2 regions of the Cytobacillus sp. GQ23 genome follow, and region 2 is predicted to be linked to the other one. Evidence: riboswitches for the same ligand, from Rfam matches in the RefSeq annotation. Region 2 holds a riboswitch; the other holds the start of a gene.
The links. Region 2 has a riboswitch for S-adenosylmethionine ahead of AC6CHU_RS24805 (2,3-diketo-5-methylthiopentyl-1-phosphate enolase). Riboswitches for the same ligand answer to the same signal wherever they lie in the genome.

Region 1 (7,258 bases), on a different contig from region 2:
CTCTAAAATCTCTTCCAATATATCTGTTTGAAGTCCGTGTTTATCAACAGGAACACTAATGATATGTTTAGTGTAATTTTGTAAAATTTCTAAAGCCTCCATATATGTTGGAGATTCTATTGCCACAACGGATTCTTCATCAAGAAGAACACGGGAAATTAAATCGATTGCCTGACAGGCCCCCGAAGTAATCAAAAGCTCTTCTTCCGAAACAGATATCCCCCGTCTTATCAACCTCTGTAAAATCTGTTCCTTCAGCTTTAAAATATTGGGGCTTCCAATATAATGGAGCGGCAAATCATGTTCTTTCTCTAATAAACCGTTTACAGCTGCCTTCATCTCTTCATAAGGGATCAGGGCAGGAGCCGGATAGCCGCAATGAAGGCGTATACACTCATCCGGAATCTCAGGAATCCACTCCCCGGGAGGAGTATTCTGAAGTGCTGATTTGATGTTGTCAGGAAAAAAAGAAGCGGCTTTCACTTCTACCCACACCTTTCTAGTCGCTTTTACTATCGATTATATACCTCTTGGCTGAGATGCTCCATCTATTCAAACTGCTTTTAATAAAGCAAGTGTTCTTCAAAATGCCGTTTTACTTTGCCCCACTCTTCCCTTATGACACTATAAAGAACCGTATGACGGATTGCTCCTTCTTTTCTTATCATATGATTTCGAAGAATGCCTTCCTTAACAGCACCGATTCTTTCGATCGCTTTTTGTGAACGGAGGTTTTCATGCCCGGTTTTAATTTGTACACGATTAAGGGCAAGTTCTTCAAAACAATATGTTAATAATAAATATTTACAGTTAGTATTAATATTTGAGCTCCAATAAGCAGGATTCACCCATGTGGACCCGATTTCAAGCCGTTTATGCTGGGATGATATATCTAGAAACCAGGTAGCACCGATAATTTCTCCTAATTTTTTATCAACAATTGCAAACGCAAAATCAGTTCCTCTCTCCCGTTTTTGGATTGCATCTTCAACATACTGAATAACCCGGCTTTTGTCAGTTAAATCAACCGACATATGCTCCCATATTCTTTTATCCTGGGCAGCTTTATAAAGTCCCTCTACATGCTCGAGATTTATCGGAATTAACTGCACTAAACTGTTTTCTAATTTTTTCATATTATCACTCTCCCTGCATCTATTAAAATCGATTTCTGGTATGATAAAAATAACCAAATATGAATTTTAATATAATACCAGGGAATGATTTAATGGAGCTTCAAATTCTTCTTTCGAATCATAAAGCAAAATATAAGCAAATTTATGAACAAATCCGAAGGGCGACTTTTGATAAAAAGCTGCCTGCTCATGCCAAGCTTCCTTCAAAGCGGCAACTCGCCGAGCAGTTAAGCGTAAGCATCGTGACTGTTCAAACGGCTTATGAACAGCTCCAGAGTGAAGGGTACTGTTATACAGTGGAACGAAGAGGATATTTTGTTTCGGAAATTAAGGATGAATGGCACTATAATGAGCATGGATCAGTAGAATTGGAAAAAGAAGTACATGGTGAGTCTTCAATAAATTTTAAAAACGGGCAGATTGATGCCTCTGCCTTTCCCTATAAACACTGGAACAGACTTTATCGAAAAGAGCTTAATAAATCCAATGCCGCCAATGCTCCGTGGCAGGGTGACTATTCTTTGCGGGTGCAGATTGCACAATACCTGCAGCAAGCCAGAGGATTGGCCTGCAAGCCGGAACAGGTTTATCTATTCAGCGGATTTCAACAGCAGTTACTGAATGTCTGTTTGTTTTTCAAGAGAAAAGCCGTCGGAATAGAAGATCCGGGTTTCATTAGGGCAAGATCCGTTTTTGAGCAATTGCAGCTGGAATATCATCCTATTCCTGTGAACGATGAAGGATGCTGTGTACCTGATAAGCCGGTAAAACTATTATATACAACACCGGCCCACCAATACCCTACTGGTACAATTATGTCTATTGCCAGAAGGACTGAACTGTTAAATTGGGCACTGAAACAGGACGCTTACATTCTTGAGGATGACTATGATTCTGAATTCCGCTATAAAGGGACACCGATTTCGTCATTGGCCCATCTGGATTCCAGCGGACGCGTTCTTTACTTTGGCACCTTTTCAAAAACTTTGCTCCCTGCACTTCGGATCAGCTATCTGATTATGCCGGCATCACTGCAGCAGGGATATGAAGAATTTAATGCTAATCAAAAGTCTAATGTTTCAAGAATCGACCAGCGGGCTGCTGCAAAATTTATGGAAGAAGGACTTTATACATCTCATATAGCAAAAATGAGAACGTTATATCGGGCCAAGAGGAACTGTTTAATCGAAAGCCTGTCAAAGCATTTAGGAGAGCATTTTGACATAATTGGTGATACAGCAGGTTTGCACATTATCGTGATATTACCAGAAGGATTAAATGAACCTAAAGCAATTGAACTGGCAAAGTCGGCGGGAGTTGAAATTGATGCTGTTTCGCCTATGTACCAGCTTCACAAACCCGCCAACCATGTGATGCTTGGCTATGGGGCACCCTCAATGGACGAAATTGAGAAGGGGGTCCAATTAATGGTTAATACCTGGAAAAATTATTTAAATGTTTAACATCTATCCGCTAAAAGGGCGCTTATCTTACGGGATATCGCTCTTTTGCCGGATCTGTAATCGTGCAGAGCTTTTCCTTAACCGCTGCCATAAAATCAAACATATTCATCCCCTCGATTTGCTGGAATTTAAAAAAATCATCGTTATAGTACATATGAATATGCTTGCCCGTTATTCCCCTCTTTTCTTTAATGGAAGTTATATCGATATATGCAAATTCTTCAACTAATTCCTTTGTTGATTCAGATGCAGATAATCCATAAAATAGCAGCCTTTTATTTGTTGCCGCCAGCAATCCGGGCAGCGGGGCTAAACAGTAATGCGATACTAATGAACAGGTTAAGCATTCAATAATGTTTTCTTCTTCATGCAGCACAGTTCCAAACGAATTTATAATGCTACTCATGGGATCCCCTCCTCATATCTCTTCTGTCAAACTGCAGTCTTCACTGCGAGTATCAGTCCGGTAGACCAATCCAATTCGGTAATGTCGAGATCTGGTCTGTCCTGCAGAGTTTTGAGAAGTTTAGTAGCTTTGATTCTAAATTCTTCAGGCAATTTCTGCTGCGGAAACACATCATGAATCACATAAAAACCGCCAACATTCAAATGGTCCAGGGTTTTGTCCAGGAGCTCGAATTTTCCGGGCCACGTATCTGCAAAAATAAAATCGAATCGCTCAGATAGATTTCGAATAAAAGCTGCTCCGTCTTCACAGCAAAATGTGATTCTGGCGTCCTTTCCGAGGTATTTTTTCGCAATGGATTGCACGTTCAAATCTATATCAACGGTCGTAAGCTTACTGCTTTCATCCATCCCATCCATTATCCATGAAGCAGAAGCTCCCGTACCTGTCCCCAGCTCCAAAAAGCTTCCACCCGGTTTGGAGGCAGCCAGCCCCTTTAGTAAAAATCCTGTTTTTTTATCACATGATTGCCCGAAGCCCATCACAGCAGATTCCTGTAATATACTCGAATATGCTTCCGGTACCTGTATAACGCTGTTTTCCATTTGTCATTCCTCCGCTTTCTTCGTACTATATTAAACACTTAGCACGGGAGCATAAAAGAGCACCAAAAAAGGCCCCTTTATAAGAGGCCTTAACTTATCAAATCGACCTCTTATCTCCCAGAGCGTCAACTCTGTTGGAATTAGCACCTTCCTGACATAATCAGGGGTTGCTGAGGCTTCGCAGGGCCAGTCCCTCCACCTCTCTGGATAAGAATTTGTATGTATATTAATTTATTTTCAATCAAGTATTGCATATTTTTAGCAAGATGGCAAGACTTTGGTGGTTTATTGCCATGTAAGAAACGCATGATTCTGCCTTCCTGTATATTTATTTCAATTCTAAGGAAATTTAAGGATATACATATTGCCTGAGGAGGAAATTGTGGTGTTTCGATTTAAAAGGAGTCCTTCAAAAAAAAGAGTAAAAAAACAGATTAAGCCCGAGTTGACATCACAGGACATCCTCTTATCAAAAAAGCTGGAAGACAATATACAATTTTTCTCCTCACTTTATGGAGAGAGTTCAGATGTGATTTTCCGTTATTTTGCCTTAAATAAAATTGACGCAGCCATAATTTATATAGATGGATTAAGTGATACCCAAAAGCTTGACGAGCTGGTCCTTGGAACCTTACTGCATCAAAACATGAATATCGAAAACGACTTCCTTCATACTGTGAAAAACCGATTGCCGATTTCAAGTATTAAAAGATTGGCAACAACCGCTGACTGTATCGACTCAATAAGCATCGGGAACCCAATAGTGCTTTTTGATGGGTATGATGAAGCTCTTTCACTGGGATTAGCCAAATTTGAAAAGCGTTCGATAGAAGAACCGCAGGCTGAGACCTCCATTCGGGGTTCGAGGGAAGGCTTTACTGAATCACTCGGTGTCAATACATCTTTACTGCGCCGGATCATTAAAGACCCGGGACTGAAAATGAAGACTCTGCATGTAGGCAAATATACGAAGACGAAGGTAGTTATCTCATATATTGAAGAAATAGCGGATAAAACTCTGATACAGGAAATAGAAAGCCGTCTTAATCGCATTACTGTTGACGGAGTACTGGAAAGCGGCTATATCGAACAATTCATTGAAGATAGCCCGTATTCTCCTTTTCCCCAGTTATTGTACACGGAACGTCCGGATGTGGTATGTGCAAATTTACTTGAAGGAAGAGCAGTATTAATGATTGAAGGGACACCTTTTACTTTAATTGCTCCCGTGAGTTTCTTCAGTTTGTTTCAATCACAGGAGGACTATTATGAAAGGTTTTGGATTGGTACCTTCATCCGGTCTCTTCGGTTTCTTTTCTTAGCTGTATCCCTATTCCTTCCTGCCATATATGTTGCCATAACAACATTTCACCAGGAAATGATTCCCATGGACCTGATGCTTAGCATTGCGTCCTCCAGAGAAAGTGTCCCCTTCCCTGCCATTGTGGAAGTCCTTCTAATGGAAGTTGCTTTTGAAGGACTGAGAGAGGCCGGGATACGCCTTCCAAAACAAGTAGGTTCAGCTGTTAGTATTGTGGGTGCCCTTGTAATTGGTCAGGCAGCTGTTCAAGCGGGGATTGTTTCTGCACCTATGATTATTGTAGTGAGTATTACGGGTATTGCATCTTTCATGATCCCCCGTTATTCAATGGGACTTGCCATTCGATTACTGAGGTTTCCCATCATACTCCTTGGCGGCGCTTTAGGATTAATAGGTGTAATGCTTGCACTAATCCTGCTCGTCATCCATTTATCAGAGCTAAGATCATTCGGTTTACCATACCTGACTCCTGTATCAACACTGCAAAAAAATGCGGTAAAGGACACACTCTTTCGTTCGCCTTTATGGAAAATGAATCAGCGCGCTCATTCCACAGGAAAATACAACAAAACTAAACAAGGGTCCAGCTTAAAACCAGGTCCTGAAAATAGCGGCAGGTAAATAAGTCAAAATGGCGGTGAGATGGACATGCTGGAAAAGGGAAAAATATCGGCCCTGCAAATGGAATTTTTAATTGTCCCGGCTATCATTGCCACAGGTGTGCTTTCGATTCCATCCATATCGGGAAGGTTAGCCGGGCATGACATGTGGATGACGCCTATAGCAGGTTCTATAATCGGTTTTATCACGGTATTCATTGCATGGAAGCTTCATCAATTATTTCCAAGGATGACCCCTATCGAATACAGTGAGCAAATACTTGGAAAAGCACTTGGTAAACTCTTTAATTTCTTTCTTGTTTCCTTTTACTTGCATACTACAGGCATTGTCATCAGACAGTATTCAGATTTCATTACCGGCAACGTGATGCTGCAGACGCCTTCCGTCATTTTTTCCATTACTATCGTTTTTGTCAGTGCTTTGGCGGTTCGTGGCGGGATTGAAGTAATGGCCAGATCTGCAGTAATTTGCACAACTTTATTCATGGTTACTTCTTTATCACTGCTCTTATTGCTTAAGGAAATTGATCTTAGCTATATGAGGCCAGTTTTAGAGAATGGATTGCTCCCTGTTATGAAAGGGAGTTTGGTGCATAGCTCATGGTTCAGTGAGTTGTTTCTTCTTGCCTTTATCTTTCCTTTTATCAGTGATTCAAAAAAGGGATTAAGGTCGGGGATGAAATCAGCTTTGTATATTGTGCTGCTCCTCTTATATGTTAATTTTTTTGTTCTTACTTTTTTAGGGGTTTCATCTGTTAACCAATTTTATCCTGTATATTCAATCGTCCGTGCCATCAGTGTATTTGGTTTTTTCGAGAACTTTGAAGTTATCATTACAGCTTCGTGGGTACTAGGAAGCTTTGTGAAGGTCTCTGTTTTTTTATATGCTATCAGCTTGGGTCTTGCACAATTATTAAAGCTTTCAGATTATCGGCCAATTGTATTTCCATTGGCACTGCTTCTGATTTTTTTAAGTTATTGGGATATTCCTAATATCCTGTCAGTGGTCGAATTTTCTACAAGGATTCAGCCTTTTTATTTTGTCATCGTTCAAACTGTACTCCCGCTATTTCTGCTGTTTATTGCCATGGCACAAAGGAAATGGAGGGAGAGCGGTTGAAGAAAAGCCTGCTGATCACCATTTGTTTCTGCGCTGCAATTCTCAGCGGCTGCTCAGATCGAGTGGAAATGAATGAACTGGCCATCATTACGGCAGCTGCAATTGACAGACTGGAAGATGGGAAAACAAGAGTTTCTGTACAGTTGTTCATCCCCCGTGCCATTTCAAGCGGAGAAACGGGAGAAGATCCCAGCTCAGGTTCAACTTTCGTTCGGGAAGGAGTAGGGGATAATCTGGCTAATGCCATATCACTGCTGCAAATAAATGTGCCGAGAAGGTTGTTTTGGGGCCAATGTAAAATATTTATCTTTGGAAAAGGGCTTGCTCAAAAAGGAATACGGGAAGATATAGATTATTTAGCCCGGCATCCAAGTCCAAGGGGCAATTCTTTATTATTTGTAAGTGAAGCCGAAGCCAAGGAAATGCTGACTTTGATTCCTCCTTTAGAGAGGTACTCTGGAGATGCCCTAAAAAAATTATCTCAGGATGAAGATGGAACACAAACTACGCTAAGGGATGTAGATATAGGCTTCATGGAAGAATCTGAAAGTGTGTCCATGCCTTATATAAAAAAATTAGAGCAGACA
Region 2 (7,258 bases):
GTTTATTCTAAAAAAATGACACCGGTCGGAGATATTTACATCGTAGCAGAAAATGGAATTCTTTCGGCTATATACATGGGGGAAGATGATTTTATGGAAGGGGAAGAGGTATCATCATTGCAATTTGATCCTTCTAATACTTTAATCAGAAAGTGTACTCTCCAGCTTGAGGAATACTTTGACGGACATAGGAAGGAATTTGATATCCCTATAGAGCCCAATGGAACGGATTTTCAAAAAGCAGTATGGAAAGAGCTTTGCCTCATTCCATTTGGCGAAACAAGAAGCTATCAGGAAATCGCTGCCGGGATAGGGAAAGATAAAGCTGTGAGGGCCATTGGACAGGCAAACAAGGCCAATCGCCTTCCAATCATTATTCCTTGCCATCGTGTTATCGGCAAAAATAAATCTTTAACTGGCTATGCGGGAAGCAGGACAGAAATTAAAGAAATTTTATTATCCCTTGAAGGAGCCCATTATGCTAAATAGTTATCAAAATCACCCTTTCAAGGTGATTTTTTTGGTTTATTTAAATTCTATTGACGAAATGAACTAAATTCGATTACTATCTAATTAGATAAAAATCGAAATGGGGTACTTTACTTATGCAATTAAATCGTTTAGTAGCATTTTATAAGACAATGGGAGACCCTACCAGAATCCGGATTGTATTTCTCCTTGCCAAAGGGCCGCTGCATGGCCAGGCTATAGCCGGAAAGCTCGGCTTAACCCCGCCTACTATCACGCATCACCTGAATAAACTGCGGGAAATAAACCTTGTTTATCAAAGAAGAGATAAAAATACTGTGTATTTTTATCTAAATGAATCCGTATTGAAACACCAATCAGGGGTTCTTGCAAAATTGGCAGACAAAGAGGAGGTTAAAAAAATGGAGGAACAAAATTCAGAAAACCAGAAGGTTATTGAAAATTTCTTTACCAGGGATGGAAAACTGAAGAATATTCCTGCCCAGAGAAAGAAGAAACTCATGGTTTTTGAACATTTAATTAAAGGCTTGAAAATGGGTAAAAAATATGAAGAAAAAGAGCTTAACGAATACATCAAACAGTTTCATGAAGATTATGCAACTATACGCAGAGAATTCATAATCAACCATTATATGTACCGCGAGAATGGGATTTACGAATTAAACCCTCCAGAAATGTGGGCAAAAATAGAAGGATAAGCAGGGGCCCTGACAGGGCCCTCTGCAACATTTTCAGCGGTAAAAATCCGTTTTGCGGTCATCAAAAATCGGAATTAAGCCGCGGACTTCCTTCACTTTATCCAGGTCAATTTCAGCATGCAGAATTTCTTCAGTTTCAGTGCCTTCAGCAAGCACATCCCCCCATGGATCAATAATCATTGAATGACCTGCAAAGACATTAGCAGGATCAGAGCCGGAACGGTTGCAGGCAATGACATAGCACTGGTTTTCAATAGCACGTGCAATTAATAGCGCACGCCAATGAGCAAGCCGTGCCAATGGCCATTGTGCTACTACAAATATTGCTTCTGCACCATCCGCTGTATGGGTACGCAGCCATTCAGGAAAACGGATATCATAACAAATCATTCCTGCAAACTTCCTGTTGGCCAGGGAAAATCCTCCCCTTGCTGCCCCTCCTTTCAAATAGAGGTGCTCATTCATAAGCTTGAATAAGTGCAGCTTGCTGTATTCATGCAAAAGCTCACCATTATGGTCTACAATCAGCAGAGTATTGTAAATGCCATCAGTTGTTTTTTTGGCTACAGAACCGCCAATCAGGTAAACCTTATTTTTTTTTGCAATTTCTTTCAAAAATGCCAGTGAAAAAGCAGCATCCGGATCTGCTATTTCATCCAATCTGGTCAAATCATAGCCTGTCGTCCAAAGTTCAGGTAGTACTAAAACGTCTGGATCAGATTTAAGAGCTTTATTAATCATGGCTTCGGCCGCAATAAAATTCTTCTCTGGTTTTCCAAATGCAATATCCATTTGCAAACAAGCAATCCTTAATTTCACTTTACTCCCCCACAATCATCTTTTCCTTATGTTATGATTAGTCCGATAGATAAAAACTTTCTAAATTTTACTTTACAACTTACCATTTACGTTATATCATTTGGGACTATATTTTCAATCCTTTTTTTAAGCAGGTGAACAATTTGATTAATTATCCGCAATCTGAACTTTTAAAAAGTCTTCCTAAACAGTTTTTTGCTTCTTTGACTGCGAAGGTGGGAAAAAAACTTGAACAGGGCTATGATGTCATCAATTTGGGACAGGGAAATCCAGATCTGCCAACCCCGGATCATATTGTCAAAAGTCTTCAACGTGCAGCCGATAACCCTCAAAACCATAAGTACTCTCCTTTTCAGGGTTACCCGTATTTAAAAAAGGCAGCAGCTGACTTTTATAAAAGGGAATATGGTGTAGAATTAGACCCCGATACTGAAATAGCCATTCTTTTTGGAGGCAAAGCAGGGCTTGTTGAAATCCCCCAATGTCTTTTAAACCCTGGGGACAGGATATTGGTTCCAGACCCGGGATATCCTGATTATTGGTCAGGAGTTGCGCTGGCTAAAGCAGAAATGGTGACAATGCCTCTGAGGGAAGAAAATAACTTTTTGCCAGTATATAGTGACTTGCCGGCTGAGGAGCTTAAAGCAGCCAAGTTGATGTTTCTTAATTATCCAAATAACCCTACTGGAGCAATCGCAAACAAAGAATTTTTCCAGGAAACAGTTGAATTAAGCCGAAGGCATGAGATATGCGTAGTCCATGACTTTGCATATGGAGGAATTGGATTCGACGGAAAAAACCCTGTCAGTTTTCTTCAGGCAGAAGGAGCAAAAGAGGTTGGAATTGAAATTTATACTCTATCAAAGACCTTTAATATGGCTGGCTGGAGAGTAGGGTTTGCCGCTGGAAATGCAAGCGTTATCGCAGCATTGAACCTGATGCAGGATCATCTTTACGTCAGCTTGTTTGGAGCTGTTCAGGAAGCTGCAGCAGCTGCTCTGTCAGGCTCTCAGGATTGTGTAAAAGAGTTGAATTCGATCTACGAGTCCAGACGGAATACCCTCATTTCCGGTCTCAGGGAAATTGGGTGGGATGTACAAGCGCCAAAAGGCTCCTTTTTTGCATGGCTAAAGGTTCCTGAATCATTTACATCTGAAGAGTTTTCTGAGTATCTCCTTGAAAAAGCGCATATTGCAGTGGCACCCGGAAACGGCTTTGGCCCCTTTGGAGAAGGATTTGTAAGAGTCGGGTTGCTGACATCTGAAGAAAGACTTAGAGAAGCGGTGGAGCGAATACAAAAATTAAGCTTGTTTTAATTTTTTCAAAAATTCAATTGACAAAAGTATATAGCACTGTCATAATTTTAATTAAATTTCTAAATTAACTGAATACTCGATTTCGTTTTCTTATCAAGAGCAGGCGGAGGGACTAGCCCTATGAAGCCCGGCAACCGACTTAACAAAAGCACGGTGCTAAATCTTGCAGCTAATAGCTGAAAGATAAGGAGATGTTAGATTGTTATGCTAACCTCTTCTTATTTGAAGAGGTTTTTTTATTTTTTCCATTCTTTGAAATTGAAAGGAAGAAGATTAATGAGTGAGATTATTGCAGCGTATCTGATACATGATGAAAAACATAATCCCGAGAAAAAAGCAGAGGAGATTGCTTTAGGATTAACGGTGGGATCATGGACCCATTTGCCCGTGCTTGAAAAGCTTCAGCTGGAGAAGCATAAAGGCAGGGTCGTTTCTGTTGAAAGAGCGACAAAAAATACAGGAAGCAAGGAAACAGCTGCGATCATTAAGATCGCCTATCCTGCTGTTAATTTTAGTCCTGATTTACCGGCAATATTAACAACCGTTTTTGGAAAACTGTCATTGGACGGAAAGATAAAACTGCTGGATTTAGAGTTTTCCAATGAACTTAAAAGCTTTTTTCCAGGACCTCGATTTGGAATTGAAGGACTGAGAGAGAAATTAAATGTGTATGACAGACCTCTTTTGATGAGCATCTTCAAAGGAGTGCTCGGCAAAGATATGGATTTTTTGACTTCACAGCTAAGAGAACAGGCCTATGGGGGCATTGATCTTGTAAAAGATGACGAAATTTTATTTGAAAACAGCCTTACACCGTTTGAAGCCCGGATAGCAGAAGGAAAAAAGGTGTTAAGGCAAGTTTACGAGGAAACGGGCCATCAAACCCTTTATGCTGTGAATTTAACAGGCAGAACATTTGAATTAAAAGACAAGGCAAGGAAGGCAGCAAGTCTTGGTGCAGATCTTCTGCTGTTCAATGTATTTTCTTATGGACTCGATGTTTTGCAGTCCTTAAGAGAAGATAATGAAATTGAATTGCCTATCATGGCACATCCTGCAGTTAGCGGAGCTCTTTCAGCTTCAAGCCTTTATGGAATCTCTTATCCTTTACTTTTGGGCAAGCTGCTCAGATATTCGGGTGCTGACTTATCTTTATTCCCATCTCCTTATGGGTCTGTTGCTCTTGAAAAGACACAGGCATTATCCATTGCTGATAACCTGAATGCGGAAGATTCCTTCAAAAGATCTTTTCCGGTACCCTCAGCCGGCATTCATCCGGGTTTAGTGCCTTTGCTTTTCGAAGACTTCGGAATAGACAGTGTAATCAATGCCGGAGGCGGGATACACGGGCATCCAGATGGGGCAAGAGGAGGCGGTTTGGCATTCCGCCAGGCGATTGATTTGACTTTAAAGGGAGTTTCTTTGGCTGATGCTCCTTCAGACTTCACCGAATTAAAAAGCGCGATCGATTTGTGGGGATCAAAAGAGGCGGCTGTTAAGAATGGCTAAAATAGGGGTATTTTGCGACTTTGATGGAACTATTACCGAAAGTGATAACATCATCAATATTATGAAACATTTTGCTCCTCCCCAATGGGAAGGAATAAAAAATCAAGTTCTGAATCAGGAGATTTCTATTAAAGAGGGAGTAGGAAAGATGTTTTCCCTTCTCCCTAGCAATTTGAAAGGAGATCTCACAGATTTCATCCTGGAAAATGCAAAAATAAGAGATGGGTTTCAGCTTTTTGCCGATTACCTGGCACAAGAAAATATACCGCTTTATATAGTAAGCGGGGGGATAGATTTTTTTGTGACTCCTGTACTGGAGAAATATGGACCCTTTAAAGCAGTGTTCTGCAATAGTTCTGATTTTAGCGGCGATAAAATAAAAATCTTATGGCCCCACAGCTGTGATGAAAAATGTGAAAATAATTGCGGATGCTGCAAGCCCTCCATTATGAGGAGGCTGGAGGATGAGGACACGTTAAAAGTCGTTATCGGAGATTCAGTAACTGACCTTGAGGCTGCAAAACAGGCGGACTTTGTCATAGCAAGAGATCTGCTCCTGGAGAAAAGCAAAGAGATGAACCTTAATCACAATTCATTTGAAACGTTCTATGATTGCATAGAAGTTATAAAAAAATTAAATGAGGTGAGAGTATGAGCACACTTGAGGAAAAATGGAATGAGCTCGCCGATATTAAAGACGAGCTCGCAGCAAGGGACTGGTTTATGGGGACGAGCGGAAATCTGGCCATTAAGGTCAGTTCAAATCCGCTTCAATTCCTTGTAACTGCAAGCGGAAAGGATAAAAGAAAACGCACTTCCGAAGACTTCCTGCTAGTGGATGAATTTGGCCGTCCGGTGGAAGAAACTCATTTAAAGCCATCCGCTGAAACACTTCTGCATACGGAAATATACAGTAAAACAAAAGCTGAATGCAGTCTTCATGTACATACAATCGATAATAATGTTATCTCAGAAATATATGGAGATCAGGAGGCAGTAACATTTCAGGGGCAAGAGCTCATTAAAGCATTTAATAAATGGGAGGAGGATGCTGTCCTTAGAATTCCGATTATTCCAAATTATGCGCATATTCCTGCGCTGGCAAATTGTTTCTCTTCCCATGTACATGAAGATTCAGGTGCAATTTTAATTAGAAATCACGGAATTACTGTTTGGGGCAAAACCTCTTTTGAGGCTAAAAAGATCCTTGAAGCTTCAGAGTTTCTGTTCCGCTATCAGCTAAGGCTTCTGGAGCACAGACCCAATCAGCTATCCAGAGTTGTGTAAGGCACAAGATGCAGATTTAAATAAGAAAGATAACAGTAGAGAGGATTGATTAGCATGGCATATATCGTACTGAAAAATTCAAAAAAAGAAATCAGGAATCAGGAAGAAGTTGCTTCTTTTCTGGAAAAACAGGGGGTTATCTATGAGCAATGGGAAATAGATAAATTGCCAGAAAACCTTCAGGAGAAATATTTGCTTTCTGATGATGAAAAACAAAAAATACTTGAGACATTTGCTGCAGAAATTAAGGATATTTCAGAAAGAAGAGGATACATGGCCCAGGATGTCATTTCTCTTTCGGAAAATACGCCGAATTTGGAACAGCTCCTTCAGAATTTTCAGCAGGAACACCATCATACAGACGATGAGGTAAGGTTTATTGTCAGTGGCCACGGAGTTTTTATTATACAAGGAAAAGATGGGGAATTTTTTGAGGTATACTTAAAACCCGGCGATTTAATTTCCGTGCCTGAAAATATCCGTCATTATTTCACTTTGCAGGATGACAGAAAGGTGGTAGCCATCAGAATTTTTGTATCTTCAGAAGGATGGGTGCCAATTTATGAGGAAAAGGAAGTTCATCAATAATACGTTGACCCATTGCTCCGGCATTGGGTTTTTTATTTTTCCACTATAGTAGTTGGATATTTTTTACAACCCTAACTTGCAAAAATTTTATCAAATACTGTTGATTCCTCATGTTTTAAGCAGCAGAAGTGTGTCGAAACCGTGTGAAGCCAAAGTGAAATTTGTGTCGATTAAAATAACTTTGGAAAAAGATTGTCTAATATTGCGAATCTATTTACATTTATAGAAATTCTTGTAATAATGCTTCAAGTAGACACATTAATATTGGATAAAAGGGATAGGATTAGGAGGAAAAAAGTTGCGCAATAAAAGAATACAGCTGCTGACTGAAATCCAGCAAAAAAGGGAAAAAATGATAGAAACGGCCAGGGAAAAGGGGATGGCTAGCCAGGAAACGGTTCTCTGCAGCCAGGAACTCGATCAATTGATTTTTGAATATCAATGCGCCATAAAACGGGAGAAGGAACAAAGAAATAGAATGAGAGTTTCATTCAGACAAATGATTCTATCCCTTAAGAAAGCAGTTGTATAATTATAATAACAAAGGATATT

Region 1: linked by a shared signal. The riboswitch ahead of AC6CHU_RS07850 (O-methyltransferase) and the one ahead of AC6CHU_RS24805 (2,3-diketo-5-methylthiopentyl-1-phosphate enolase) in region 2 are both predicted to bind S-adenosylmethionine.

The regions. Positions count from the first base shown of each region.
Region 1 is NZ_JCAXER010000007.1:99,597-106,854, reverse strand. Features, by position in the region: gene AC6CHU_RS07870 (aminotransferase-like domain-containing protein) at 1-483, opposite strand, end outside; gene AC6CHU_RS07865 (GNAT family N-acetyltransferase) at 564-1,136, opposite strand; gene pdxR (MocR-like pyridoxine biosynthesis transcription factor PdxR) at 1,229-2,599, shown strand; gene AC6CHU_RS07855 (PH domain-containing protein) at 2,622-3,005, opposite strand; gene AC6CHU_RS07850 (O-methyltransferase) at 3,032-3,610, opposite strand; SAM riboswitch class I at 3,718-3,824, opposite strand; gene AC6CHU_RS07845 (spore germination protein) at 3,996-5,552, shown strand; gene AC6CHU_RS07840 (GerAB/ArcD/ProY family transporter) at 5,574-6,671, shown strand; gene AC6CHU_RS07835 (Ger(x)C family spore germination protein) at 6,668-7,258, shown strand, end outside.
Region 2 is NZ_JCAXER010000046.1:38-7,295, reverse strand. Features, by position in the region: gene AC6CHU_RS24825 (methylated-DNA--[protein]-cysteine S-methyltransferase) at 1-489, shown strand, start outside; gene AC6CHU_RS24820 (DUF2087 domain-containing protein) at 606-1,187, shown strand; gene AC6CHU_RS24815 (carbon-nitrogen family hydrolase) at 1,221-2,006, opposite strand; gene AC6CHU_RS24810 (pyridoxal phosphate-dependent aminotransferase) at 2,150-3,322, shown strand; SAM riboswitch class I at 3,410-3,512, shown strand; gene AC6CHU_RS24805 (2,3-diketo-5-methylthiopentyl-1-phosphate enolase) at 3,599-4,831, shown strand; gene AC6CHU_RS24800 (2-hydroxy-3-keto-5-methylthiopentenyl-1-phosphate phosphatase) at 4,824-5,486, shown strand; gene AC6CHU_RS24795 (methylthioribulose 1-phosphate dehydratase) at 5,483-6,118, shown strand; gene AC6CHU_RS24790 (1,2-dihydroxy-3-keto-5-methylthiopentene dioxygenase) at 6,173-6,706, shown strand; gene AC6CHU_RS24785 (aspartyl-phosphate phosphatase Spo0E family protein) at 7,005-7,238, shown strand.